2 regions of the Nocardioides sp. F233 genome follow, and region 2 is predicted to be linked to the other one. Evidence: riboswitches for the same ligand, from Rfam matches in the RefSeq annotation. Region 2 holds a riboswitch; the other holds the start of a gene.

Region 1 (14,122 bases), on a different contig from region 2:
CGACGGGCTCTCCGACGTCGCGGACGGGCTCACGTCGTCGTACGACCGGGAGCGGTCGCTGGCCGTCATGAAGAGCGGTACGGCGGGCCCGGCCGGCGTCGCCGCGCTGGTGCTCGTGCTCGGGGCGCAGGCCGCTGCGCTGACGGCCTTCGTGTCGTACGGCGGTGAGGTGCGCTCGGCCGTCGTGGCCGGCGCCGCGGTGTGCGCCTCGCGCGCCGCGCTCTGGATCACCGCCTGCACCCTGGCCCCGCCCGCCCGGCCGGACGGGCTGGGCGTGACCTTCACCCGGCAGGTGCCGCTGCTGGTCGCCGTCGTCGGCTGGGCCGGGCTCGCCGCCCTGGCCGCGCTGGTCGACCCGGTCCGTGGGCCGGTGACCGTGGGCGCGGCTGCCCTGGTCGTCGCGGTGCTGACGACCCACGCCGTGCGTCGGTTCGGCGGGGTGACCGGCGACGTCTTCGGCGCCGGGATCGAGCTCGCCCTCGCGGTGCTCCTGATAGGACTGGCGGGTGCCTGACCCCCTGCCCGCCCGCACCCCGACCAACACCGAGCGGCTCTCCGTGGTCCGCGCCCTCGCCGAGGCCCGCACCCGCAGCGAGATCACGCGGGACGACCAGCTCGAGCGCACCGACATGGCGGTGCGGGTCGCGAGCCTGGCCGAGCTGGCCGCCCTCGTCGAGGACCTGACCGAACCGCCGCCGCTGCCCGAGCCCGGGCCCGACCCGACCCGGCGGAGGCTGCTCCTCGGTGCCGTCGGCCTGGTCGCGGCCGGGGTCGCGGGCGCCGTGGCCCTCACCGGCCGCGACGACGCGCCGCCCGCAGCCGAGGCGATCGAGGCCACGTCAACACCCCCTGCGGCGCCCTCCCCCACCAGGTCCGCGACACCCACGCCGACGCCGGCGGCAACCGACATCGACCTCCACTCGGTCGCAGGGCTGCAGGTGCTGCTCGCGGAGTACCACGCGACCCACGGCACCTGGAAGGCCTACGACCTCTCGGTCACCGACCGGCAGCGGGCCAGCGCCGACGCCGCCCTCCTGCCGATCGCCAAGCGCCGCCTGCAGTGGTGGACCTGGAATCCCGACGAGCGCTGGACCACGGTCTTCGACCCGTCGCGGGTGACGAGCAGGGACCAACGCGTCCTCGACCTGCGCGAGGTCGACCTCGCCGCTGTCGTCGCCAACCTCGCGAAGGCTCGGCGCGCCTCCCGCGTCGAGGACCCCGACAGCCTGATGTTCTCCTTCACCCACGACCGCGTGCTCGGCGCCGTGGTGGAGTTCAACGTCAGCAACGCCTACGACGAAGTCGGGACGATGACGACGGACCTGTCCGGCCGGGTGCTGGAACGCCGGCCGTTCGTCCGCTCGTAGCGCTCACAGCCGCAGGACCCGACCCGCGATCACGAGGTGCACCTCGTCGCACGCCTCCGCCACCCGCTGGTTGATCGTGCCGAGCAGATCGCGGAAGACCCGTGCCGACCGGTGCTCGGGTACGACGCCGAGGCCGACCTCGTTCGTCACGAGCACGACCTGCTCGCCGGTCGCGGTGAGGGCGATCATCAGCGCGTCGAGGTGCCCGAGAACGTGCTCCTCGACCTTCTCGACCGGCGCCTCCCACACCCCGGCGTCGTCGATGACACCGGTGAGCCAGGTGCCCAGGCAGTCGACCAGGACCGGTTCGCCAGCGGTCGCAAGCACACCGGCCACGTCGCGGGTCTCCTCGGTCGACCAGGTGTCGGGACGCCTGGACCGGTGGGCGGCGATCCGGGCGGCCCAGTCGGCGTCGTCGTACACGGGGCCGGCAGCGACGTAGGTGACGCTCGGGGCGGCCGCGAGCAGGGACTCGGCGTGGCGGGACTTTCCGGACCTCACGCCACCGGTGACCAGGACCTTCACGGCAGGGCTCACGGCTGGGCTCACGGCAGCGTGAAGGCGACCTTGCGGGCCGCGAGGTCGGCGGTGGCGAGCGTGACGGTGACGTCCTCGCCCAGCGGCAGCGGCGTGGCGGAGGTGACCGGGGCCTCGACCCCGACCTCGGCGAGCACGACGACGCCGGAGGTCGCCTCGTCGTCACGGACGCTGGTGACGACACCGGCGAATTGCTGGCCGACCCGGTCGGCGAGCACCGCGGCCTCGATCAGGTCGAGGACCGCCCGCTCGTAGGAGCCGGCCCGGCGGGCGGAGTCCTGCAGGATCTTCGGCAGGCCGGGCAGAGCCGCGGCCACCCAGTCGGGGACGGGCGTGCCGGCGCAGATCGCGAGACAGACCTCGCCGGCGTACCGGTCGCCGAGGCGGCGCAGCGGCGCGGTGACGTGGGCGTACTCGGCGGCGATCGCGGAGTGGCGGGTCTGCTCCGGCAGCTCGCCGTCGAAGGCGGCGTACCCACTGCCGCGCAGCAGCCGCGTGCACGCGACGACCATCGCCTGGTGCTGGGAGACCAACGGGTCGAGCGAGCGCACGAACGCCGGGTAGTCCATGTCCTTGGGCCACGTGATCCGCAGGCCCTTGGCGACCCGGCGCAGCCGGGCGACGTCGCGCGGGTCGGCCGGCGGCAGGGTCCGCAGCATCCCGACCTGCGCGCCGACCATCAGCGACGCGGCGCCCATGCCGGTCAGCAGCGAGATCTGCGCGTTCCACTGCTCGACGGGCAGCTGCTCGCGGAACACCAGTCGGAACCCGCCGTCGGCATCGTCGACCTCCTGCTCGGGCAGCGGCAGCGAGATGCCGCCGCGCGCGACCTCCTGCTGCTCGCGCAGCGTCCCGACCTCGCGGAGCAGCTCGAGCACCTCGCCGGCGGTGCCGGCGTCGAGCGCCTTCTGGGCGTCGACGTACGACCACCGGGCGGTCGAGCGCACCCGGGCCCGCTCCACGCGTACGTCGGCCTGCGCACCCGCCGCGTCGAGCCGGATCGTCCACAGCAGCGCCGGCCGGACCTCGTCGGGCAGCAGCGACGCCGCGCCCTCCGACAGGGCGGGCGGGTGCAGCGGGATCCGCGTGCCGGCGCCGTACAGCGTCTCGCCGCGCTTGTTGGCCTCCACGTCGACCGGGTCGCCGGGCGTCACGAAGGCGGCGACGTCGGCGATCGCGTAGTGGACGACGAAGCCGTCGCCGTCACGCGCGATGTGCACCGCCTGGTCGAGGTCCATCGAGCCGGCGGGGTCGATGGTGATGAACGGCAGCTCCGTGCGGTCCAGCTCGGGCAGCACGACGTCGGCCGCGGCCAGCTCGGCGGCCGCGGTCACCTCGGCGGGGAACTCGCCGGGGAGGTCGAGCTCCTTCGCGATCGCGGCCAGACCCGCCTGGATCTCGGGGGAGCTCGCCCTGACCCGGACCACGAGATTGCTCGGCATGTCGGTGACCTTATCGTTGCGCCCGTGCTGATCCTGTTGCCGCCGAGCGAGGGCAAGGCGGTCCCCCGGCGGGGCCAGCCGCTCGACCTCCCCTCGCTGTCCTCCCCCGCGCTGACCGACGCGCGCCGCGGGGTGCTCGACGCCCTGGTCACGCTGTGCCGCGAGGATCCGGCCAAGGCGGCCGAGGTGCTCGGCCTGTCGGCAGGCCAGGCCGACCTCGTCGAGCGCAACGCGGGACTGCCGGACGCGCCCACGGCACGGGCGGACCGGATCTACACCGGTGTCCTGTACGACGCCCTCGACGTCGCGTCGCTCTCCGCCGGAGCGAAGCGGCGGGCGACCTCGCGGCTGGCGGTCGCGTCGAGCCTGTTCGGCATGGTGCGGCTCGGGGACCGGATCCCGTCGTACCGGCTCTCCGGCGACGCGTCCCTGCCCGGCCTCGGTCCGGTGGCCGCGGTGTGGCGCGAGGCGCTGCCGGCGGTGATGACCGAGGCGCTGGGCCGCGGGCTGCTGGTGGACCTGCGCTCGGGGATGTACGCGAACTTCTGGAAGCCCGGCCCCGACCTCGCCAAGCGCGTGGCGACCGTGCGCGTGCTCCACGAGCACAACGGCACCCGCAAGGTGGTCAGCCACTTCAACAAGGCCACCAAGGGCCGGATCGTCCGGGCGCTGCTCGAGGACGGCGCCGACCCGCGCAGCCCGGCCGCCTTCGCCGACGCGCTGCGGGACCTGGGCTGGACCGTCGAGGTGGGCGCTCCCGGCAAGACGGGCACCCAGCTCGACGTGGTCGTCAGCGAGCTCTGAGGGGCCGGGTTTCCCGTCGTACCGGACGAAATGGTCGTGAAATCGCCTGATCCACGACCATTTCGTCCGGTACGACGGGACCCCTGTGGATGAGCGATCCCACCCGTCGGAGGTTCGGCGGATCCTCTGAGCCATGGATCTGCACCTGAGCCGCCCCGGCCTGGTCCTGCCGTCGCGAACAGACCCGAGTGGGCGGACCGGCCCCACCCGTGGCCAGGCTCGCGGCCCGTCCTGGACCAGGGTGGCGCCTGCGCTGTACCGGCCTGTCGGCACCGCTGACACCACCGCGCAGCGGATCGTCGACGCCGTCGCCGGCCTGCCGGAGGGAGGCGCGGCCACCGGGTGGGCTGCGCTGCACTGGCTCGGCGCGCGCTGGTTCGACGGACTCGCCGCCGACGGCACCCGGTTGCCGGTGCCGGTTGCCGTCGGAGACCGTCACGCCCTGCGCCGACGAGACGGCATCGTGGTCTCCGAGGACTGGCTGTACGAGCGCGACGTGACCGTGGTCGACGGCCTGCCGATCACGATCCCGGTGCGCTCGGTCAGCTACGAGGCGCGGGTGGCCGATGGCGAGATCGACGCCCTCCGCGCCATCGAGATGGCTGCGTACGACGACCTCGTCAGCATCGCCGAGCTCCGGACCTATGCCGCCAGCCTGGTGAGCAGGCCCGGCAAGGTGCAGCTCGAGGCCGCGTTGGACGTCGCCGACGAGAACGCCTGGTCACCGATGGAGGTCGTGATGCGACGGTTCTGGCAGCGGCAGCGTGGCCGTCCGCTGCTGTGCAACCGACCGGTCTTCGACCTGGTCGGCAACCACCTGTTCACGCCCGACCTGCTCGACCTCGAGGCCGGCGTCGCCGGTGAGTACGACGGACACGTGCACGACACCGGCCCCCGGCGCAGCAGGGACCTGGACCGTGACGAGCTCAGCCGTCGTCTCGGCATCGAGGTCGTGACCATGATGGCGGGGCGCGGCGAGGAACGGCGGTTCCTCCAGCGGCTCGACGGTGCCTACGACCGGGCCGGTCGCCGTACCCCGTCCCGGGCGTGGACCGTCGAGCAGCCCTGGTGGTGGGTGGACACCTCGACCGTGGCACGTCGACGTGCCCTCGGCCCGGCCGACCGTGAACGCTGGCTCGGTCGTCGTACCGGACAAAACGGTCGTGATATCGCATGATTCGCGACCATTTCGTCCGGTACGACGGGAGAAGGCGTCCTACCAGCGGCCGGTGTCGCGCAACGTACGACGACCGGGCGCGAGCGCGTTGAAGAACCGCATCGAGCCCTTCTGCTCGCCGGTGCGCGGGTCGGCGTAGAACGCCAGGACCGACACGGCGGCGGGCGCGAGCTCCATCCGGAACAGCGTCTCCAGCGGGGCGTCGAGGGCGTGCGCGACGAGGGTCTTGATCGGCGTGACGTGGCTGACCAGGACGACGGTCCGGCCGGCGTGGGTCTCGAGCAGGCGGGCCAGTCCGGCCAGGACACGCTCCTGGACGGTCACGAACGACTCACCACCAGGCGGCGGAGAGGACATGTCGGCGAACCAGGCGTCGAGGCGCTCCCGGTCCCGCTCGGCGACCTCGGTGAAGCTGAGCCCGTCCCACTCGCCGAACTCCATCTCGGCGAATGCCGGCTCCTCCTCGACCGCGAGGCCGAGGGCGGCGGCGACGATGTCGGCGGTCTCCCGGGTACGACGCACCGGCGAGGCCACCACGACGTCGACGCTGTCCTTGAGCTCGGTGAGCCACGCGGCGACCTCGGCGGCCTGGGCGCGGCCCTCCTCCGAGAGCGGCGGGTTGTCGCCGCCGAGCCCACCCGAGAAGCGACGCCCGGTGGTGTGCGGGGTGACGCCGTGACGCACCAGCACGATCGTGGTCGCCCGGCCGGGACCGAAGGACGGCGACTCGGCCTCCTCGATCGCGGACTCCGGCTCGTCGGCCACGCCGTCACCGGGGACGCTGACGCCCGAGCGCTTGCCGTCGAGCGCCTCGTTGGCGAGCCGGTCGGCGTGGGAGTTCTGGGCGCGCGGCACCCAGGTGTACGTCGTACCGGCGGGCGCGAGGTCACGCGCCTCGGCCGCGAGCACCGCCATGTCGGGGTGCTTGATCTTCCACCGCCCCGACATCTGCTCGACGACGAGCTTGGAGTCCATCCGCACCTCGACGACGGCACCGGGTGCGTGCGCGACGGCGAGCGCGAGCCCGGCGACCAGGCCGGAGTACTCCGCGACGTTGTTGGTGGCCCGCCCGATGGTGCGGGCGTCCTCGGCGATCACGGCGCCGGTGGCCGCGTCGCGCAGCACGGCGCCGTACGCCGCCGGCCCGGGGTTGCCGCGCGAGCCGCCGTCGGCCTCGACGACGACCCTCTCGACGACCCGAGAGGTCACAGGCCGCTCTCGGAGGTGCGGACCAGGATTCGCTGGCACTCCTCGTGGCGCAGCACGGTCTCGGCGGGCGAGGCGCGGATCTCGGCGATCTCGCCGGCGTCGAGGGTGAGCTGGCAGCCGCTGCACTGGCGGGCGCGCAGCGCGCCGACGCCGACACCGCCCTTGCTGGCGCGCAGCTTCTCGTAGAGCGCGAGCAGGTCCTCGGGGATCGTGGCGACGATGGCGTCACGGCCGCCGGCGACCGAGGCGATCTCGGCGTCGAGCCCGGCGACCTTCTCGTCGCGCGCGGTGGTCAGGGTGCCGAGCCTGCCGTCGAGGTCCTCGATGGCGGAGGTGAGCTCGGCGAGGGCGGACTGCGCCTCCTCGAGCTGCTCCATCACCTCGAGCTCCTCGTCCTCGAGCGTCGAGATCCGGCGCTCCAGCGACTCGAGCTCGTGCTGCATCCGCTCGAGCGCCTTGGGGTCGGCGATGGCGCCGGAGTCCATCCGGTCGCGGTCGCGAGTACGACGGGCCTTGACCTGCTCCACGTCGGCGTCGGCCTTCGCCTGCGCGACCGCGAGGTCGTCGACGACGATGCGCTGGTCGCGCAGCCGGCCGTCGACGTCGACCCGCTTTCCGAGCAGGTCCTTGATCTCCGCGGCCTCGGCCGGGTTGTTGCGCTGGTGGCGCAGCTGGTCGACCTGGGAGTCGAGGGCCTGCAGGTCGAGCAGGCGGAGCTGGGCGGCGGGATCGGCGTTCACAGGTGCATTGTCCAAGGATCGGTGGAGATCGCACTCACCCGGGTCTCGACCGCGTCGCCGAGCGCCTCGCGGAGCAGCTGGTCGACCACCGGGAGCCAGGTCCACTCGGCGGCCCAGTGGGCCACGTCGACCAGTGCTGGACCGCCCTTCTCGAGGAACTCCGCGGCCGGGTGGTGGCGCAGGTCGCTGGTCACGTAGACGTCGGCGTCGGAGGTCGCGAGCCGGTCGAGCAGGAAGTCTCCCGCGCCCCCGCAGACCGCGACCCGCCTGACCGGGCGCTGGGGGTCGCCGGCCACCCGCACGCCGTGCTCGGTCGGCGGCAGCGCCGCGGCCACCACCTCGGCGAAGCCGGCCAGCGTGGTCGGCTCGACGCTGCCGATCCGGCCGGTCCCGACGTCCACCAGCTGCGGGTCGGCGACCTCGACGACGTCGTACGCCGGCTCCTCGTAGGGATGCGCCGTCAGCATCGCGCGGACGACGGCGGCGCGGCGCGCCCGCGGCAGGACGACCTCGATCCTGACCTCCTCGACGGTCTCCAGTTCGCCGACGGTGCCGATCATCGGCGTCGCGCCGTCCAGCGGGCGGAACCGGCCCTCGCCCGGCGCACTGGTGAACGAGGCGAAGTCGTAGTCGCCGATCTGGCCGGCGCCGGCCTCGGCGACGGCGGCCCGGACGGGTGCGGCGGCGTCGGCCGGGACGCAGACGGTGAGCTTGTCGAGCGGCTCGCTCGGCGCCGGGATGATCGGGAGCAGGTCCTTGAGCCCGAGCGCGACCGCGAACGCCTCGGACACGCCGCCGACGGCCTGGTCGGCGTTGGTGTGGGCGGTGAGCAGTGCGCAGTCGGCCTTCGCCAGCGTGTGCAGGGTCCGGCCCTTCGGCGTGGTCGCCGCGACGCCGTGGACGCCCTTGAGGAAGAGCGGGTGGTGGACGAGCAGCAGGTCGGCCTTCCACTCGGCCGCCTCCGCGGCGACCTCCGGGGTGGGGTCGACGGCCAGCAGGATCCTCTTCACGGGCTGCTCGGGGTCGCCGTACACGAGGCCGACGGCGTCCCAGCTGTCGGCGGTCGCAGGCGGGTACCAGCCGTGGACCAGGTCGACGACGTCCTTGAGGGAAGGCATGGCGGTCAGGCTAGTGGTCCCGAGGCCCGGGCTTGCTATGGTGCGGGGGCCAGCGAAGGGAACCCGGTGCGAGTCCGGGACTGACGCGCAGCGGTGTGGGTGACGGCCGGAGCACGATGTCACTGGACCTCCAGGGGTCTGGGAAGACGCTCCGAGCCGGGAGATCCCGAGTCCGAAGACCTGCTGGCCCTTGCGGCCACCCGTCGCGAGGTCGATGAGGGGCGATCGCGAGGAGCCCCGGCCTCGAAGGACCACCATGGCGCAGACTGCGCGGAGCCGACCCGATCGGTGCCCCGGTGTCGTGCACCCCTGGCCTGCCGACGACGGCGGCCTGGTGCGGATCCGGGTGCCCGGCGGACGAGTGCCGATCGCTGCCCTGCGGGCGCTGGCCGAGGTCGCGGAGGCGTACGGCGACGGCCGGGTCCGGGTCACCGGGCGGGCCAACCTGCAGGTCCGGGCCATGCCCCTGTCTCCTGACGGCCTCCTCGAGGACGCCGCGCTGGCGGCGCTGGAGGCCACCGGGCTGCTGCCCTCGCGCACCCACGACCGGGTCCGCAACGTGCTGGTCTCGCCCCAGACCGGCCTCGCCGGCGGCCGGGCCGACCTTCGCCCGGTGCTCGCCGCCCTCGACGCGCTGCTGCTGGCCGACGCCGAGCTCGCCGCTCTGCCCGGCCGGTTCCTGTTCACGCTCGACGACGGCCGTGGCGACCTCGCCGACAAGCACCTCGACCTCGGCCTGGTCGCTCTCGACGACACCGCCGCCCAGCTCCGCGTCGGCGGGCAGTGGGGCGAGGTGGTCGCCCTGACCGGTGCGGCCGCCGCGCTGGCCGCGCTGGCCCGGGCGTTCCTGGCTGCCCGCGGGACCGGGCCGGACGCGCCCTGGCACGTGCCCGAGCTCGGCCTTCCCCTCGCCGCTGCCCGGGCCGCGGCCCCCGGCGCCACCGTCGCGACCGGGCCGCTCCCCCTCGGCCCGGTCGCAGGCGGCCAGCACGTCGCCGTACCCGACGACGGGCTGGACCTGACCACCATCGCGGCCTGGACCGCACCAACCGTGATCGTGACGCCCTGGCAGGGCGTGCTCGTCCCCGAGGAGGACGCATGACCGAGCTCACCGCTCCCCCGCGCCGGTACGACTACATCGCCGACGGACCGGCGATCTACGTCGACTCCTTCGCGACCATCCGCCGCGAGTCGGACCTGTCCCGGGTCCCGGCCGAGGCCGAGAAGGTCGCCGTACGGATGATCCACGGCAGCGGGCAGACCGACCTCGTGCGGGACCTGGTCATCCACCCGCGGCTGGTCCCGGCGGCCCGTGCGGCGCTCGACGCGGGCGCGCCGATCCTGTGCGATGCCCGGATGGTCGCGATGGGCATCACCGCCGGCCGGCTGCCCGCCGACAACCCGGTGCACTGCTTCCTCACCGACGAGCGGGTCCCGGCCCTGGCGAAGGAGTGGTCGACGACGCGTACGGCGGCCGCGGTCTCGCTCTGGGAGCCGCTGCTCGACGGCGCAGTGGTCGCCATCGGCAACGCCCCGACCGCGCTCTTCCACCTGCTCGAGCTGATCCTCGCCGGTGGCCCGCGGCCGGCCGCGATCGTCGGCTGCCCGGTGGGCTTCATCGGTGCCGCCGAGTCCAAGGACGCGCTCGCAGCCTTCGCCGACGAGCACGGCATCGACATCCCTTTCGTCACCGTCCGCGGCCGCCGCGGCGGCTCGGCGATGGCGTCGTCCGCCGTCAACGCACTGGCCCAGGAGGCGGAGTGACCACGACCACCGGCAGCTTCTCCGTCGTCGGCATCGGCCCCGGCGACCCCGAGCTGATCACCCGCAAGGCCGAGCGGCTGATCGGCGCGGCCCCCGTCGTCGCCTTCCACGCCGGCGTCCGCAAGGAGTCGCACGCCCGCCGCATCGCCGCCGACCTGATCCCGGCCGACGCGATCGAGGAGGAGCTGCGCTACCCGGTCACCACCGGGACCACCGACCACCCGGGCGGGTACGTCGGCGCGCTGGCCGCCTTCTACGACGAGTGCGAGGCCCGGCTCGCCGTCCACCTCGACGCCGGCCGCGACGTCGTCCTGCTCGCCGAGGGTGACCCGCTGTTCTACGGCTCGTCGATGTACCTCGTCGACCGGTTCCGCGACCGGTTCCCCGTCGAGGTCGTCCCCGGCATCCCGGCCTTCGCCGCCGCCACCGCGACGGTCCCGGCCCCGCTGGTCCGGCAGACCGACGTGCTCACCGTGCTGCCCGGCACCCTGCCCGAGCCCGAGCTCGCCCGCCGCCTCGCCGACACCGACGGCGCGGTGATCATGAAGCTCGGCCGGACCTTCCCTGCCGTCCGGTCCGCCCTGGCCGCCGCGGGACGACTCGAGGGCGCGTTGTACGTCGAGCGCGCCTCCCAGCCCGAGGAGCGCTGGCTGCCCGTCGCCGAGGTCGACGCCGACTCGGTGCCGTACTTCTCGCTCATCGTGGTCCCCGGCGACTCGGCTCGGCCGGCTTCCGCTGAGCGGATGCGGGGGCGTGCGGTTTGGTCCCAAACCGCACGTTCCGAGCCCGAAAACATGCGGTTTGGGACCAAACCGCAAACCGCGGAGCTCCTCGTCGTCGGTCTCGGCCCCGGCCCGGACGGCTGGCTCACGCCGGAGGCGAGCGCGGTGCTGGCCGGGGTGGAGCACGTGGTCGGCTACGCGCCGTACGTCAACCGGGTGCCGCAGCGCCCCGGCCTCCAGCGGCACGCGTCGGGCAACACGGTCGAGGTCGACCGGGCCCGGTTCGCACTCGACCTGGCCCTGCGGGGCGAGCGGGTCGCCGTCGTCTCCGGCGGTGACGCGGGCGTGTTCGGCATGGCGGCCGCGGTCTTCGAGGCCGCTGCCGACCCGGAGCACCCCGAGCACGCGACCGTCCCGGTCCGGGTGCTGCCGGGCGTCAGCGCCGTCCAGGCGGTCGCCGCCCGCGCGGGCGCGCCGATCGGCGCCGACTTCGCGGTCATGAGCCTGTCCGACCGGCTCAAGCCGTGGCCGGTCGTCGAGCGACGGCTGCGCGCCATCGCCGAGGCCGACCTGGTGCTGGGCGTCTACAACCCGGCGTCCCGGTCGCGGCGCGACCAGGTCGTGGAGATGCAGAAGATCCTGCTGGAGCACCGCTCCCCCGACACCGTCGTGGTCGTCGGCCGCGACGTCGGGCGCGCCGAGGAGTCGCTGACCGTCACCACGCTCGGCCTGCTCGACACCGACAGCATCGACATGAAGTGCCTGCTGATCATCGGCGCGTCCGCCACCCGCGTGGAGCCCAACGGCACGGTCTGGACTCCCCGGTGGGTCGAGTGATCACCGTCGTCGGCATCGGCGCCGACGGCCACCTCCCGCCGACCGCCCGCACCCTGGTCGGCAACGCCGAGGTGCTGCTCGGCGGCGAGCGCCACCTCGACCTGGTCCCCGCCGTCCCCGGTCAGGTACGCCGCCCCTGGCCGCGCCCGCTGTCGGCACTGCCCGGCGTCCTGGAGGAGCACGAGGGACGCAGGATCGTGGCGCTGGCGTCCGGCGACCCGCTGGTCTCCGGCATCGGTACGACGCTCATCCGGCTGCTCGGCCCCGACGCGGTCGACGTCGTCCCCGCCGTGTCCTCGGTCTCGCTCGCCCGGGCGCGGATGGGCTGGTCCGCCGAGGAGTCCGCGGTCGTGACGCTGGTCGGCCGCGACGTCGACGCGCTGCGTCGCGAGCTCGCCCCCGGGCGCCGGCTGCTCGTGCTGTCCTCCGACGAGACCACGCCCGCCGCAGTCGCTGCGCTGCTGGCGGACGCCGGCTTCGGCACCACCACGATCCACGTCCTCGGCGACCTGGGCGGCACGGAGACCCACGCCGTGTACCCCTGCCCGGTCCCGCGGCTGCACGTCCTCGCCCTCGAGGTCGCCGGCGCCGGCCCGGCGTCCTGGGCGACCGGGCTCCCCGACGACGCGTTCGAGCACGACGGCCAGCTCACCAAGCGCGATGTCCGCGCCAGCGCCCTCGCCCGGCTCGCCCCGCGGCCCGGCGACCGGCTCTGGGACGTCGGTGCCGGCGCCGGCTCGGTCGCGATCGAGTGGCTGCGCGCGCACTCGCTCACCACGGCCACCGCGGTCGAGGCCGACGAGGAGCGCGCGGCCCGGATCGGCCGCAACGCGAGCCGGCTCGGCGTACCCCGCCTCGAGGTCGTCACCGGACGCGCCCCCGACGCCCTCGCCGGGCTGCCCACGCCCGACGCGGTCTTCGTCGGCGGCGGCGCGACCGCGGACGGCCTGCTCGAGCTGTGCCGCGACGCCCTCGCGCCCGGCGGGCGGCTCGTCGCGCACGGCGTGACCCTGGAGACCGAGCGGCTGCTCGTCGACGCCTTCCACACCTACGGCGGCGAGCTGACCCGGCTCGCCGTCGAGCACGTCACCCCGCTGGGCGGGCGGTTCACCGGCTGGACGCCGGCCAGGGCCGTCGTGCAGTGGGCCTGGACCAAGGGAGCAACGCGATGACCGTGCACTTCGTCGGCGCCGGCCCCGGCGCGGCCGACCTGATCACCCTCCGTGCAGCGACCTTGCTCAGCACGGCGGACGTCGTGCTCTACCCGGGAACCTACATCGATGCCGAGGTCCTCTCCCACTGCCGCGAGCGCGCGGACCGGGTCGACACCCAGGACCTGGACCTCGACCGGATCACCGCCGTGATGGTGGAGGCACACGTCGCCGGGCGCGACGTCGTACGGCTGACGTCGGGCGACCCCTCGCTCTACTCGGCGCTGCACGAGCAGACCCGACGTCTCGACGCGGCCGGGGTGCCGTGGGACGTGACGCCCGGCGTGCCGGCGTACGCCGCCGCGGCCGCGATCGTCGGTCGCGAGCTGACGGTGCCCCTGGTTGCGCAGTCGGTGGTGCTGACCCGGACACAGGCGCGCTCGACCGCGATGCCGGAGCGCGAGTCGCTGGCGGCGTACGCAGCGACGGGCGCGACGCTCGTGCTGCACCTCGCGATCACCCGCACGCGCACGTTGATGGCCGAGCTGGCACCGCACTACGGCGTGGACTGCCCGGTCGCGGTCGTCTCGCGCGCCTCGCAGCCCGAGGAGCAGGTGCTGCGCGGAACCGTCGGCACCGTCGCCGAGCTGGTCGAGGACGCCGGCCTGCGGCAGGCCGCCGTGATCCTGGTCGGTCCGGCGCTCGCGTCCGCGTCCGACGCCGAGTCGTACCTCTACTCCCCCGAACGCGTCGCCCGGAAGGAGCGCCTGAGATGAGCTCCCCCAAGGTCCACCACTTCCCGTTCAGTGCCGTGGTCGGGGCCGACGGTCCCGACGGACCGGACCCGATGGCCCTCGCCCTGATCCTCACGACCATCGCCCCCGAGGTCGGCGGCGTGCTCGTGCGCGGCGAGAAGGGCACCGCCAAGTCGACGATCGTGCGCGCGCTGGCCGCCGTGCTCCCACCTGTCGAGGACCGGCCGGTCCCGCTGGTGGAGCTGCCGATCGGCGCGACCGAGGACCGGGTGACCGGGTCGATCAACCTCGAGAGCGCGCTGGCGGAGGGCAGGGCCGAGTACGAGCCCGGCCTGCTGGCCAAGGCGCACCGCGGGATCCTGTACGTCGACGAGGTCAACCTGCTCCACGACCACCTCGTCGACCTGCTCCTCGACGCAGCGGCGATGGGTCGCGCGACCGTCGAGCGCGACGGGGTCTCGATGACGCACGAGGCGCGGTTCGTGCTGGTCGGCACGAT
Region 2 (14,122 bases):
ACGTACCAGCTGCTGGCCACGATGGAGGCCCAGGGCTTCGTCATGTCCTACCCGGAGGACCGGCGCTTCGGGCTCGGCCCGGCGGCGTACGACCTCGGCGCGGGCTACCTGCGCCAGGTCCCGCTGCAGCGGATCGCGCGCACGCCGGTGGCGGCGCTCAAGGAGCGGGTCGGGTTCAGCGTGCACATGACGGTGCTGCACGGCCGCGATGTCGTCTACGTCCTCGAGGACAAGGTGCCGGGCGGCCCGCACCTGCTCACCGAGGTGGGCGTCCGCCTCCCCGCCGTGCGTACGGCGAGCGGCCGGGCCATGCTCGCGATGCTCACCCCCGAGCAGCTGCGCGCCAGCCTCACCGCCCTGCCCGGGCTCGACCGCGGCGCCGGCCAGTCCCGGCTCAGCGCGGTCCGCGAGGAGCTGCGCCACGTCCGGGCGCGCGGCTACGCGACCGAGGTCGGCGAGGTCGCCGACGGCCTGGCGTCGGTGGCGGTCGCGGTCATCGACTCGCAGGAGTACCCGGTCGCCTGTGTCGCGGTGACCTACCCGATCGGTGCGGTGGCGCCGGACAGCGTCGAGGCGCTCGCCGGCGAGGTCACGCGGACGGCGCGAGAGCTGGGGCGGCGGATGGGACGGCGCGCGAGCGGTGCAGCCACCCGAGCAGCACGACCGGGATGACCAGCGGCACGAACGCGTAGCCGGCGCCGTACGCCGACCACACGGTCGGGTCCGGGAACAGCCCGGGCGCAGTGAGGCTGAGCGTCCCGACGGCGAGGACGCCGGCGAGCTCGACGCCCGCGAGGAGGCCGATCAGGCGGCGGCGCTGCCCGGCGCGGCGCGGGCTGGTGGCGACGTACCCCGCGAGGTAGCAGCAGAACGCCAGCGTCGACAGGGCGTGGGAGAGGGGCGCGTGGCCCGGGTCGTCCAGCCATTCGACGAGCGAGCGGCCGCCCGCGGCGACGGCGAAGAGCAGGTAGAGGGCGCGGGCGAGGATCATGAGATCGCCTCGATCCGCAGCGCGAGGACGACGGTCGCGAGGCAGCCGATGCCCGCGGTGAGGGCGCGGGAGCGCCCGGTCGCGCCGGTGCCGAGGACCAGCGCGGGCAGCAGCAGCGCCCCGGCCAGCAGGTAGGCGACCTGCTTGGCCTCGACCGGCCGGTCGTCGCCGGCGAGGTCGACGGCGTGGACCAGCACCAGGGCCAGGATCGCCAGCTCCAGCGCGCCGAGGACCAGGCCGAGGTCGCGCGAGAGGCCACGGCCGGTGGCCGCGGCGAGGGTGCACGCGCCACCGGCACCGAGCGCGAAGAGCACGGTGCCGGCGGCGATCGAGGTGGTGGTCACGCGGTGGCCGTGGCCCGCGCGGCCTCGCGGGCCTTCTTGCGGCGGTGCCGGATCGCCCAGCTGGTCAGGCCGGTCGTGAGCAGGAGCAGCGGAGCCAGGCCGAACACGGCCCAGACCAGCCGCACCCAGCCGTTCAGGTACCAGCCGAAGTGGCTCGGGTAGAGCAGCTCCTCGTAGACCCGGTTCTGGACCGGGGCGTCGTGCCCGCTCCACACGACCTTGGTGTGCGTCGGGTCGTACTTGTCGACGTACACCCAGTCGTTGCCGGCGAGCATCGTGCCGTCGTAGGGGTCCCAGTCGGGCTCGGAGATCTCGAAGAGGTACGCCGACGCGGGGTCGCTCGGGTCCGGCAGCGTGTGGTTGCTGATCCGCCCGTCGACCTGGGTCAGCGCGGCCTTCGCGGCCTCGTCGAGGCCGATCTCGGTGGCGCCGTCCGTCGGCTCGCTGGCGAAGTCCCAGTTGAGCGCCTTGACCTGGCCGGTGTCGCCGCCGGTGACGGCCAGCAGGCCCTGCTCGATCGCCGGGTACTTGGCGGCCGCGCCGGTCAGGCCCCACATCAGCAGGAAGGGCAGCGCGATGATGCCGACGACCTTGTGCAGCTCGCGGTGGGTGATGTAGCGGGACTTGCCGCGGCGGAACCGGAAGCCGCTCGAGATCCGGCGCAGACCGGGCCACCACAGGTAGAGCCCGGACAGCGCGAGCAGCACCAGCGCGACGCCGAGCAGGCCGATCAGCGAGTCGCCGAGGGTCTTGCCCTCCAGTGCGGAGATGCCGAAGCTCGGCATCGAGGTGGCCATGAACGGGAGGTAGCCGGGGTAGCGCGGACTGGAGAGGCCGAAGGCGTGCAGGTTCTCGACGAAGCCCTGGAACCCGCCGTAGTAGTGGCCGGAGCCGGTGATCTTCCCGGTGCCCGGGTCGACGCCGTACGCCAGGTTGAGGCGCTGGTCGGCCACCACGTAGATGCCGCTGTCGGAGACGACGTTGCCGGCGGTGAAGTCGGGGTGCGCGTCCCGGACCACCTCGAGCGCCTGCTGCGCGGTGATCGGGTGTGCCGAGTGGGTCGGCTGGTACATGTCGGCGTTGCGTGCCCGGAAGCTCTCCGCGCCGTACAGCAGCGGGACGCCGGCGGCCATCAGCACGACCAGGAAGGCGGAGACCACCAGCGACGTCCAGCGGTGCACCGCGGCGAGCCTGATCCGGAGCCCCTGCTTGCGCGGCTTCGGCCGCGCCTGCTCGGCTGCCACCGTCGGCTGCTCGGTGTCCTGTGCCATCGTGACCCCCTTCGACGCCTCGGCCGGCGTCTTCCTCGTCGGCAAAGTTAGGCGTGACGGGGCCTCCGGGTCTGTGGCCGGGACACGGATCCCGTCTGGGATTGCAGACGTTGTGGACGCGACCCTCGGGCGGAGCGGGGCGCGCTCAGCGGCCGGGGACCAGGCCCCAGCCCTCCAGCGCGGACCGCACCTGCTCCGCTGCATCGACGTTCAGCGGCCCGCTGGTCCACAACGCGTAGGGCAGGTTGATGAAGCGGCCCTCCTTCACGGCGGGCAGGTCCCTCGTGGCGGGGTTGGCCCTCAGCACCGCGACCTTCTGCTCGAAGGTCTGGCCGGGGTAGTCGACGAAGGCGAACGCATCCGGTTGCGAGGTCGCGAGCTTCTCCCAGGAGACCTCGGTCCACGTGTCCCGCACCTGCGCCATCGCGTTCACGCCGCCACCCGACTCGATGATCGCCTGCGGCGCGCCGAAGGCGCCGGAGGTGTAGACCGCCTTCTCGCCGCTGTCGAAGACGAAGACCACGGGCGGTTCCTCCGCCTGCGGGGCGGCGGAGAGGGCCGCGAGGCGCTGGTCGACGTCGGCCACCACCTGCGCGGCGCGGTCCTCGTGGCCGGTGATCGCGCCGAGGTTCGAGAGGTCGTCACGCAGCGCGGTCCACGGGTCGACGATGCCGCGGGCGCTGGTTCCGGCCTGGCGGCAGGACTCGGTGAGCACGTACGCCGCGATGTCGCGCTCGGCGAGGCTGTCGGGGGTGAGCTGCTTCGTCTCGTCGTACCCGTAGCTCCAGCCGGCGACCATCACGTCGGGGCGGGCGGCGACCACGGTCTCCAGGCTCGGGTAGTCGTCGGACACCTGGTTCAGTCCCGCCACCGCGTCGCCGTAGTGCTCGGTCAGCACCTCCTCGTCGCGCCCGATGCTCGACACCGCCGCGACCTGGTCCTCGGCACCGAGCGCCAGGACCATCGAGATCAGGTTCGAGTCGTTGACGAACAGCCGCCGGGCCGGGGTGGGGAAGTCGACCTGCTGGCCGCAGTTCGTGATCGGGGCCGAGGCACGCTTCGGCGCCTCCTCGGCCCCGGCCGAGCAGCCGGTGAGGACGAGGACGGCTGCGGCGGCGAGGACGCCGTACGAGCGCAGGTTCACGGGTGGGTCTCGCTTTCGTCGTGGCTGAACAGCAGGTGCGTCCGGCCGGTGAGGGGGTGGGTGACCCGGGTCGCCAGGACGCCGAAGGCGTCGTGGAGCACGGTCGGGGTGAGGACGTCGTCGGGCTCGCCGGTGGCGACCAGCCGCCCGTCGTGGAGCACCGCGATCCGGTCGCAGAAGGTGGCGGCGAGGTCGAGGTCGTGCAGGGCGAGCACGACCGTCCGGCCCAGGCCGCGGATCAGCCGCATCAGGGCCAGCCGGTGGCCGATGTCGAGGTGGTTCGTCGGCTCGTCGAGGAGCAGCAGCGGCGCCTCCTGCGCCAGGCCCCGCGCGAGCACGGCCCGACGCCGCTCGCCACCGGAGAGCCGGTCCAGCGGCTGGGCGGCGGCGTACTCGAGGTCGACGAGCCGCAGGGCGTTGCGTACGGCGGCCCGGTCGTCCGCGCAGAGCCCACCCCAGGCGCCGCGGTGGGGCACCCGGCCGAGCGCGACCAGCTCGGCGACCAGCAGGTCGGACGGTGCCGCCTCCTCCTGGGCCACGTACCCGATCCGGCGCGCCCGCTCCTGGGGTCGCAGGCGCGCCAGCGACCGGTCACCGACCCGCACCTCACCGGCAGCCGGGGACCGGACGCCGGCCAGGGTCCGCAGCAGTGTGGACTTGCCGGTCCCGTTGGCCCCGATCAGCCCGAGCACCTCGCCCGGCACCACGGCGAGGTCGACGTCGCGCAGCACGGTCCGCCGCCCGATCGCGCAGGTCAGGCCGTGGGCGCTCAACGCCGGGACGGAGGTGCGGGTGGTGGAGTCGAGGAGGCTCACTCGTCGCCCCCGAACCGGTAGCGGCGCCGTCCGAGCAGCACCAGGAAGACGGGGGCGCCGATCAGGCCGGTGACCACGCTGAGCGGGATCTCGGTCGGCCGCACCGCCACCCGGGCGGCGATGTCGACCCAGACCAGGAAGACGGCACCGGCCAGTGCGCTGACGGGGAGCGCGACCCGGTGCCGCGGCCCGACCGTCATCCGGGCCAGGTGAGGCACGACCAGGCCGACGAAGCCGATCCCGCCGGCGACCGCGACGAGGACGCCGACCAGCACGGCGAGCAGCGCGAACAGGCCGATCCGCAGGCGGGCGACCGGTACGCCGAGTGCCGCGGCGGTGTCCGGCCCGACCGCGAGGGCGTCCAGCCAGCCGCTGGCCGCGAGGAGCAGCACGAAGCTCACGACCACCGCGATCGCCGGCAGCCACAGCTGCTGCCACGTCGCGCCCGACACCGAGCCCAGCAGCCAGAACAGCACGGACTGGGCGGCCTGCGGCTCGGCGCTGCGGAACACCAGGAAGCTGGCCATCGAGGAGAACGCCGCGGACAGGACGGTGCCGGTCAGCACCAGGCGGAGCGGGGTCAGGCCGCCCTGCAGCATCGCGATGCCGAAGACCAGGACCGACGCGAGCAGCGCGCCGACCAGGGCGCCGAGGGACAGCGCCCACAGCCCCGCACCGGCGAGCACGCCGGTCGTGATCACCGCGGTGGCGCCCACGCTGGCTCCCGCGGACACCCCGAGCAGGTACGGGTCCGCCAGGGGGTTGCGCACCAGGGTCTGGATGCCGGTGCCCGCAAGAGCCAGTCCGGCGCCGACGACCAGAGCGAGCAGGGTCCGGGGCAGCCGGATGTCCCAGACGATGGCGTCGTACGCCGGGTCGACCGGGGCTGCCGAGAACCGCGCCGCGAGCGTGTCGACGACCACCCCGACGGGCAGCGGCTCGGCGCCGAAGGCGGTCGAGAGGACCACGGTGACGACCGCGGCCGTCACCAGGACGGCGATGCAGGCCGCCACGGGGAGGCGGCGTGCGTCGGGTCGACGCTCCACCGCATCGAGGTTGTGCATCGAAGACCTGTCGGGCCGGGAGCTCAAGTCGCGAAGCTCGGTGGACACATCGAGCCAGCAGGTCTTCGGACTCGGGGTCAATCGGACGAGGCGCCTTCCCAGGCCAGCGTGCGGCCCAGTGGCTTCGTGCCTCGCCCGTCGCCCTCACCGCTGCGCGACAGTTCCGGATTCTCACCGGATTCCCTCACCCCGGGGGGTGTGACTGGCTCGAAGCGGAATCTACGCACCCCGGTCAAGGGCCGACAAGGCCGGGGGGTGTCGGACGGGTCACGCCAGCCGCGAGAGCCGGTGCGCCTCCTCGAGCAACAGCTTGCCGAGCACCGGCTGCCGGTCGCGCCGGAACCGCTGCTCGACACCGGTCAGCGTCAGCGCCCACTCCGGGCGCCCGGCCTTGTCGAACACCGCGGCGGCCATGCCCCACGAGCCCTCGACGACCTGGCCGGGGTTGACGGACCAGCCGGTACGACGGGTCGCGGCCAGCCGCTTGCCGATCGCCGCCGCCGAGTGCTGCTCGCCCCACTCGGCGGTGAGGTCGACCCGGGCGAGGAAGGCGTCGATCTCCCGGTCGGGCAGGTGGGCGAGGATCGCGATGCCGGCCGAGACGACGCCGAGGGGGAAGCGGGCGCTCTCGTAGAGGACGTAGGAACGGATCGGGAAGTCGCCGTCCTCGCGCAACAGCACGACGGTCTCGTCGCCGCGGCGCACGGAGAAGAAGGCGCTCTCGCCGGTCTCCTTCGCCAACCGGAGGACGCTCGTCCGGGCCTCGTTGGTGAGGTCGTAGCGGGTGGCGGCGGCCATGCCGAGCACGTAGGTCTCCGGGCCGAGGAACCAGCGCCCGGTCTGCGGGTCGCGGTCGGCCAGGCCCTCGGCGGCGAGCGACTCGAGCAACCGGTGGGTGGTCGCGCGGGGTTGGTCGGTGGCGGCGGCGAGCGCGGTGGTCGTCGTACCGGACTCGGCAGTGGAGAGGGTGCGGAGCAGGGCGGCGACCTTCTCGACCACACCGGGCGCACGTTCCACGGCACGATCCTACGCGTCCACTCAGTGGACGCCAGCGGCCGGCGGCATCCGCGCACCGGTCACTTCGTTGACGCGACCGGCGCCGGTCGGCGGTGATGGCAGGCATGAGGAAGCTGGTGGACGACGCCCGCACGGCGGTGGCCGAGCGGGTCCGGGACGGCATGACGATCGCGGTGGGTGGCTTCGGCCTGTGCGGCATCCCGCGCGACCTGATCGAGGCGGTGCGCGACAGCGGCGTGCGCGACCTGACCATCGTGTCCAACAACATGGGCGTCGACGGCAAGGGTCTCGGCGTGCTGCTGGAGAACAACCAGGTCGCGAAGGTGATCGCGTCGTACGTCGGGGAGAACAAGCTGTTCGCGCAGCAGTACCTCGACGGCGCGCTCGAGGTCGAGTTCTGCCCGCAGGGCACGCTCGCCGAGCGGTTGCGCGCCGGCGGCTCCGGCATCGCCGGGTTCTACACGCGCACCGGCGTCGGCACCGAGGTCGCGGAGGGCAAGCCGCACGAGGTGTTCGACGGCGAGACCTTCGTGCTCGAGCGCGGCATCGTCGCCGACCTGGCCCTGGTCCACGCCCACACCGCGGACGCCGAGGGCAACCTGCGCTACCGGATGACCGCCCGCAACTTCAACCCGCTGGTCGCGATGAGCGGCCGGGTCTGCATCGCCGAGGCCGAGCACGTCCTCGACGGCTTCCTCGACCCGGACGAGGTGATCACGCCGGGCATCTTCGTCAACGTGACCGTGCAGGCGAGCGACCGGCCCAAGGACATCGAGCAGCGCGTCGTGCGCCAGAAGATCGGAGCCTGACATGGCCTGGAGTCGCGACGAGATGGCGAGCATCGCCGCCCGCGAGCTGAACGACGGCGACTACGTCAACCTCGGCATCGGCATCCCCACCCTGGTGGCCGACCACCTGCCGCCGGGCGTCAACGTGCTGCTGCAGAGCGAGAACGGCCTGCTCGGCATGGGCCCGTTCCCCTACGAGGGCGAGGAGGACGCCGACCTGATCAACGCAGGCAAGCAGACGGTCACGACCGCGCCGGGTGCGTCCTTCTTCGACTCCGCGACCAGCTTCGCGATGATCCGCGGCGGGCACGTCGACATCGCGATCCTCGGTGCGCTGCAGGTCGCCGGCAACGGCGACCTCGCCAACTGGACCGTCCCCGGCAAGCTGGTCAAGGGCATGGGCGGCGCGATGGACCTGGTCGCCGGCACCCGCCGCGTCGTCGTGATCACCGACCACGTCGCCAAGGACGGCACCCCGAAGATCGTCGAGTCCTGCACGCTCCCGCTCACCGGCGCGGGCGTGGTCGACCGGATCATCACCGACCTCGCCGTGCTCGACGTGACGCCCGAGGGCCTCGTGCTCGTGGACGTCGCGCCCGGCATGGACATCGGGAAGGTCCGCGAGCTGACCGGCGCGCCGGTCCTCGACCCGGTTCCCGACCCCGCGTCGTGACCGCGGTCGTCCACTACGCGCGGGTCGAGACCGAGGGTTGGCCGCACGCGGTCGTCACCCTCGACTCGGACCGCAACCGCAACGCGCTGTCCGCCCAGCTCCTCGAGGAGCTGCGGACTGCGCTGCACCGGGCGGCCGAGGACGACGTCCTGGCGGTGGTGCTGCGGGCCGAGGGTCGCGCGTTCTGCGCCGGCGCCGACCTGGCCGAGGCTCACCGGGAGGGGATGGAGGTGTCCGCGCAGCGCCTCGCCGGCCTGCTGCGCGCGATCCTGGCCCACCCCCTCCCGGTGCTCGCCCGGATCCACGGCCCGGTCCGGGCCGGCGGCCTCGGCATCGTCGCGGCCTGCGACCTCGCGGTGGCCAGCGACGACGTCAGCTACGCCTTCACCGAGGCCCGCCTCGGCCTCACGCCCGCGGTCATCTCGCTCAGCGTGCTGCCGCGGATGAACGCCCGGGTCGCCGGCACCACCTTCCTCACGGCCGAGACCTTCGACGCCCGCACCGCGCTCGACAGCGGGCTGATCACCCATGCGGTGGCACCGGACCGGCTCGACGCCACGGTCGACGACCTCGTCGCCGGGCTGACGGCGTGCGAGCGGCAGGGGCTGGAGGCGACGAAGCGGCTGCTGAACGCCGACGCGCTGATGTACCTCGACGACCGGCTCGAGGACATGGTCGCGCTCTCGGCCGAGCTGTTCGCCTCGGATGTCAGCCGACGGCACCTCGCCGCATTCCTGAGGTGAGCGCGAAGTCCGAGCGGTAGCGGGTCGGCGTCACGCCGAGCGCGGCGGTGAAGTGGGTCCGCAGCCGGGCCGCCGTACCGAATCCGACGCGGCGGGCGACCTCGTCGACCCCCAGACCGGTCGTCTCCAGCAGGTCCCGGGCGCGGGCGACCCGCTGGGCGACCAGCCACGGGTGCACGCTCGATCCGGTGCGTGCCCGGAACGCACGGGTGAAGGCGCTGCGGCTCATGCACGCCCGGCCGGCGAGCGCGTCGATGCCGAGCGGGGTGTCGAGGGCGCCGGCCGCCCACGCCATGGCGCGGGCGACGGCGTCGTCGGAGGCCTCGGGCACGGGCGTCTCGATGTACTGCGCCTGGCCGCCGGCGCGGTGCGGAGCGGCGACGATCCGGCGCGCGACCCTGGTGGCGGTCGACTGCCCGGCGCGCTGGGCCAGGACGTACAGGCAGGTGTCGACGCCCGCCGTCGCACCGGCGCCGGTGATGACCGAGCCCTCGTCGACGTACAGCGTCTCGGGGCGCAGCTCGACGGCGGGGAACCGGCGGCGGAAGGTGTCGGCCCACTGCCAGTGGGTGGTCGCGGCGCGGCCGTCGAGCAGGCCGGCGTCGGCGAGCACGAACACGCCGAGGCAGAGCCCGACGACCTGCGCGCCACGGTCGTGGGCCGCGCGCAGCGCCTCGAGGATCGGCTCGGGTGCGGGCTGCTCGGGGTCGTCCCACCACGGCATCACGACGATGTCCGCGCGTTCCAACGCGTCGAGACCGTGCTCGACGGTGATCGCGTAGCCGCCCGAGGTCCGCAACGGACCCGGGTGCACCGCAGCCAGCTCGATCGGCCACGGCGCCATCTCGCCGACCGGCTGCTCGGCGCCCCACACCAGGGACGGCACCGACAGGTGGAACGGGCTGATCCCGTCCACCGCGATCACGGCCACCCGTGGCTGCGTCACGACGTACCTCCGGCCGATGTCGATGTCAGGCGACCCGATTCGACCTGTTGGGACGGATTCGGGTCAGCCACCATGGAAGCACCGACACCCGTGGAAAGGAAACCCCCATGACCTCGACCCCGCTCCGCACCCTCGGCGGCGCCGACGACGCGCCCGCCACCCTCGCCGACGCGACGGTGGTCCTCATCGACTACCAGAACACCTACACGACCGGCGCGATGGAGCTGGAGGGCTGGGATGCCGCGCTCGACCGGGCCGCCGACCTGCTCGGCAAGGCCCGCGCCGCCGGCGCGACCGTCGTCCACGTCCAGCACGACGACGGCCCCGGCAACCTGTACGACACCTCCGCCGAGATCGGCGCGATCCACGACAAGGTGCGCCCGGTCGAGGGCGAGGCCGTGGTCACCAAGGGCGCCCCCAACTCCTTCCACGGCACCGAGCTGGCCGAGCTCCTCGAGGCGGCCGGCAACCAGCAGGTCGTCCTCGCCGGCTTCATGACCCACATGTGCGTCACGTTCACCTCCGAGGGCGCGCTCCTGCGCGGGTACGACGTCACCGTGGTCGCCGACGCCTGCGCCACCCGCTCGCTGCCGAGCGCCGCCGGCGACGTCCCCGCCGCCCAGCTGCACGCCGCGGCGCTGGCCACCATCGGCGACGTCTACGGCACGGTCGTGGGCTCGGTCGCCGACCTCGGCTGACCTACTCGCCGGCCTCGCGGCTCAGCACGAACTCCTCGGTGAGGGAGGTCAGCTTGGCCGGGTTGCGGACCACGAGGATCTTCGAGATCCGGCCGTCCTCGACCTCCAGGCTGATCGCGGTGACCTCGCCGCGGGCGTCGATCCGGGCGCCGAGCGAGCCGTTGATCCACACCGGCTCGATGACGCCGTCGGGTGCGAAGGTCGCGAAGTTCGCCAGCAGCCGGGCGACCGGCTCGGAGCCGTGCAGCGGCTTGCGGATCGCCTGGGCGACGCCGCCGTGGTCGGCCAGCAGCACGACGTCGGGAGCCAGCGAGTCGAGCAGCGTCTGGAGGTCGCCGCCCTGCACCGCGGCGAGGAAGCTCTCGACGACGGCCTGCTGCTCGCTCCGGTCGACGTCGACCCGCGGCCGCCGGGCGGCCACGTGGTTGCGGGCCCGGGTGGCGATCTGCCGGACCGCGGCCGAGGTCTTGCCGACGGCGGTCGCGATCTCGTCGTACGGCAGGTCGAACACCTCGCGCAGCACGAACACCGCCCGCTCGGTCGGCCCCAGCGTCTCGAGGACGGTGAGCATCGCCATCGACACGCTGTCGGCGAGCTCGACGTCCTCGGCGACGTCGGGCGTGGTGAGCAGCGGCTCGGGGAGCCACTCGCCGACGTAGTCCTCGCGTCGCCGGCTCAGGGTGCGCAGCCGGTTGAGGGCCTGGCGGGTGACGATCCGGACCAGGTACGCACGCGGCTCCTGCACCTGCGCCTGGTCCACCTCGGCCCACCGCAGCCAGGTCTCCTGCACGACGTCCTCGGCATCGGCCGCGGAGCCGAGCATCTCGTAGGCGACCGTGAAGAGCAGGTTGCGGTGGGCGACGAAGGGATCGGAGTCCCGAGAGGTCATGCGGGCGAGCCTACGGTGGGTCGCTCGGCGAGCGGCTTCATGCCGCAGGCCGCGGCGAAGCCCTCGGACTCGATGCCGAGCGCGGTGTTGGACCGGGTGGTCAGGTTCGCGAACCCGATCACGCTGGTGAGCTCGATCAGGCCGGCCGGGCCGAGCGCGGCGAGCAGCGGCTCGACCATCTCGTCGGTGACCGTCGGCGGCGTCTGGCTGGCCGCCTCGGCGTACTCCATCACCTGGCGCTCCAGGGTCGAGAAGACAGTCGCGGCCCGCCAGTTCGGGACCTCGCGCGCCTTGTCGACGTCGAGCCCCTTGTCGCGGGCCATGAAGTAGTTGAAGTCGAGGCACCACGAGCAGCCGACGAGCGAGGCGACGGCCATGTGGGCGTAGGTCTTGAGGGTCTCGTCGCACTCGTCCCACTTCTGCAGCTTCTGGCCGTAGGACATGCTCGCCTTGAGTGCGGGCTGGTGGTGCCACAGCACGCCGATCGACTCCGGCATCGAGCCGAACATCTTCGTGGCGAACTTCCTCACCAGTGCTCCGTAGAGGCCGGTGACGGGGGCGGCGGGGACGCGGGTTCCTGAAGTGGTCATGCCATCAAGACACCGGCCGACCGCCAGGTGTGACAGGCGATTGCTACGGCTTCGCGCGGAAGGCCACCCAGGCGTCGCTCATCCGCTGGGCCTGGCCTGAAGTGAACATGTTCATGCAGGAGTCCTGCGTGTAGTCCATGAAGTTGTGGATCGGGTCGGGGCCGGGGGCCGAGCAGGAGTCCGCGCCCTCGGGGCAGTCGAACTGAGCGGCCGCCTCGCGCGGGGTGTCCGCCACGCCGTCACCGGACGCCGAGCAGCCGCCCTGGAAGGTGTGCTCGAGCATCAGCCAGTGGCCGACCTCGTGGGTGAGGGTGTCGCCGAGCGAGTACTTGCCGGCGGTGCCGCCCGGCATCGACTCGTCGAGCATGACGACGCCGTCGATGTAGTCGCGGCCGTTGTTGTAGCCCTTGGGGAAGTACGCCCAGCCGAGCAGCCCGTCGCCGATGTCAGCGGTGTAGACGTTGAGCACCGTCGAGTCGCCGGTGTGCAGCGCCTGCTTCATGTCGCGCTCGGTCTTGCCCGGCGTCACGGTGTACCAGGCCGGGTTGTCGACGAACTGGATCGAGTCGAGGGCGAACCGGAACGGGGTGTCGGCGGCGTCCGGCGCCGTCTGCCCGGAGTACGACGCGTTGAGCACGTCCATCTGCGCGTGCACCATGTCGGCGAGCCGCTCCCTGTCGGCCTGGCTGGCGCCATCCGTGATCACGTGGAAGACGGTCCGGACGGTGACCGTGCCGTTGCCGAGGTACGGCGAGTCCTTGATGACGCCGTACTTGTTGGCCTCGTTCTTCGGGTACAGCGCCGGCTCGGTGGCGTGCGAGCCCGCGGCGACGCGGGCCGCGGAGCCGTCGTGGCAGTCGGCGACCGCAGGCGACGCAGTGCCGGCCGTCGCCACGATGGGCACGGCGGACGCGAGCGGGACGGCGAGCATCAGGGAGCCGGCAGCGACCCCGAGCATCCGGTGCGGGGTGGTGTGGCGCATGGCCAGACCCTAGGACCGGGCGCGGGGTGCTGTCAGCCCCATGATGCCGTGCCGATCAGCCCTTCGCGAGCAGGTCCTCCATGGTCGCGATCTCGGCCGCCTGGCTCTCGGCGATGGACGTCGCCAGGCCGATCGCGTCAGGGAACTTCCCGTCCGTCTGCTCGGCCTTCGCCATCGTGATCGCGCCCTCGTGGTGCTCGATCATCATCGTCATCCAGAGCCTCGGGAACTCCGCGTCGGAGGCGTCCTCGAGGTCCTTCACCTGCTCGCCGGACATCATTCCGGGCATGTCGTGCCCGGGCGCCTCGCCGCCCATGTCGTCCATGTCGTGGCCGGCGTTGGCGTGGTCCATCGAGGTGGCCGGGATGTCCTTTCCCCAGTCGGTCAGCCAGGTGGTCATCGTCTCGACCTCCGGCGTCTGGGCAGCCTGGACCTGGTCGACGAGCGCCCGGACCTCCTCGGGCAACGGGCGGTCCTGGGCGAGCAGCGCCATCTGCAGCGCCTGCGCGTGGTGCGGGATCATCGCGGTCGCGAAGTCCACGTCGGCGCCGTTGAAGACGTCGCCGTTGCGGGCGGTCTCGACCGCCGCGGGCCGGTCGTCCTTGCCGTCGTCGCCGCACGCGGCGAGGCTCAGGGCAAGGGTGATCGCGCCGGTCGCGGAGGCCAACCGGCGGAGGGTGGTGCGGTGCATCTCGTTCTCCTGGTCTGTTCGGTGTGCGTTGCGTGGTGGGAGCGGGGGCTCCTCAGCAGCGCTGCACCGACAGCCGGTGGAGATCGGGTGGGTCGCGGAACCGCGCCGCCCGGGCGACCAGGACCCGCCAGCGGGCGGGCCTGTCTCGCGCGGCGACGAGCGGACGTCGTACGGCGAGCAGGTCGACGACCAGCCCCGCCGCCATGACCAGCAGCGCCAGGCACAGCCCGGCCATGTCGTGACCGGTCGAGCCGCCGTGGTCGGGCGGTGCTGTGTCGTGGTGGGCGACGGCTGCGGCCGGCAGCGGCGCGGAGGCCGCGCCGTGGTCGGCGAGGCCGTGCATGGCGAACAGCCCCGCCAGCGCCGCGATCGTGACGAGCAGGCGGCGCAGGAGGTCGGGCTCAGGTCGCATAGCCGAGGCCGAGCTCGCCCATCGCCGCCTCGAGCCGGTCGAGCGCGATCGGCCCGACCCCGTG

Evidence for each region. Region 2 has a riboswitch for cobalamin ahead of ACZYRU_RS00140 (FecCD family ABC transporter permease). Riboswitches for the same ligand answer to the same signal wherever they lie in the genome.
Region 1: another riboswitch for cobalamin. It lies ahead of ACZYRU_RS11595 (nitrite reductase); the one in region 2 lies ahead of ACZYRU_RS00140 (FecCD family ABC transporter permease).

The regions. Positions count from the first base shown of each region.
Region 1 is NZ_JBVASH010000003.1:45,203-59,324, reverse strand. Features, by position in the region: gene ACZYRU_RS11640 (adenosylcobinamide-GDP ribazoletransferase) at 1-514, shown strand, start outside; gene ACZYRU_RS11635 (hypothetical protein) at 507-1,367, shown strand; gene cobU (bifunctional adenosylcobinamide kinase/adenosylcobinamide-phosphate guanylyltransferase) at 1,371-1,904, opposite strand; gene ACZYRU_RS11625 (RNB domain-containing ribonuclease) at 1,913-3,346, opposite strand; gene yaaA (peroxide stress protein YaaA) at 3,371-4,150, shown strand; gene ACZYRU_RS11615 (hypothetical protein) at 4,284-5,327, shown strand; gene ACZYRU_RS11610 (bifunctional RNase H/acid phosphatase) at 5,367-6,536, opposite strand; gene ACZYRU_RS11605 (zinc ribbon domain-containing protein) at 6,533-7,276, opposite strand; gene ACZYRU_RS11600 (Nif3-like dinuclear metal center hexameric protein) at 7,273-8,394, opposite strand; cobalamin riboswitch at 8,428-8,596, shown strand; gene ACZYRU_RS11595 (nitrite reductase) at 8,696-9,496, shown strand; gene ACZYRU_RS11590 (precorrin-8X methylmutase) at 9,493-10,158, shown strand; gene cobJ (precorrin-3B C(17)-methyltransferase) at 10,155-11,717, shown strand; gene cbiE (precorrin-6y C5,15-methyltransferase (decarboxylating) subunit CbiE) at 11,705-12,889, shown strand; gene cobM (precorrin-4 C(11)-methyltransferase) at 12,886-13,644, shown strand; gene ACZYRU_RS11570 (VWA domain-containing protein) at 13,641-14,122, shown strand, end outside.
Region 2 is NZ_JBVASH010000001.1:21,003-35,124, forward strand. Features, by position in the region: gene ACZYRU_RS00110 (IclR family transcriptional regulator) at 1-672, shown strand, start outside; gene ACZYRU_RS00115 (hypothetical protein) at 590-991, opposite strand; gene ACZYRU_RS00120 (hypothetical protein) at 988-1,335, opposite strand; gene ACZYRU_RS00125 (PepSY-associated TM helix domain-containing protein) at 1,332-2,606, opposite strand; gene ACZYRU_RS00130 (ABC transporter substrate-binding protein) at 2,752-3,750, opposite strand; gene ACZYRU_RS00135 (ABC transporter ATP-binding protein) at 3,747-4,565, opposite strand; gene ACZYRU_RS00140 (FecCD family ABC transporter permease) at 4,562-5,578, opposite strand; cobalamin riboswitch at 5,669-5,851, opposite strand; gene ACZYRU_RS00145 (IclR family transcriptional regulator) at 5,897-6,646, opposite strand; gene ACZYRU_RS00150 (CoA transferase subunit A) at 6,751-7,455, shown strand; gene ACZYRU_RS00155 (CoA transferase subunit B) at 7,457-8,107, shown strand; gene ACZYRU_RS00160 (enoyl-CoA hydratase-related protein) at 8,104-8,850, shown strand; gene ACZYRU_RS00165 (helix-turn-helix domain-containing protein) at 8,816-9,796, opposite strand; gene ACZYRU_RS00170 (cysteine hydrolase family protein) at 9,904-10,494, shown strand; gene ACZYRU_RS00175 (RNA polymerase sigma-70 factor) at 10,496-11,383, opposite strand; gene ACZYRU_RS00180 (carboxymuconolactone decarboxylase family protein) at 11,380-11,973, opposite strand; gene ACZYRU_RS00185 (M43 family zinc metalloprotease) at 12,017-12,955, opposite strand; gene ACZYRU_RS00190 (DUF305 domain-containing protein) at 13,011-13,646, opposite strand; gene ACZYRU_RS00195 (DUF6153 family protein) at 13,699-14,058, opposite strand; gene ACZYRU_RS00200 (helix-hairpin-helix domain-containing protein) at 14,048-14,122, opposite strand, start outside.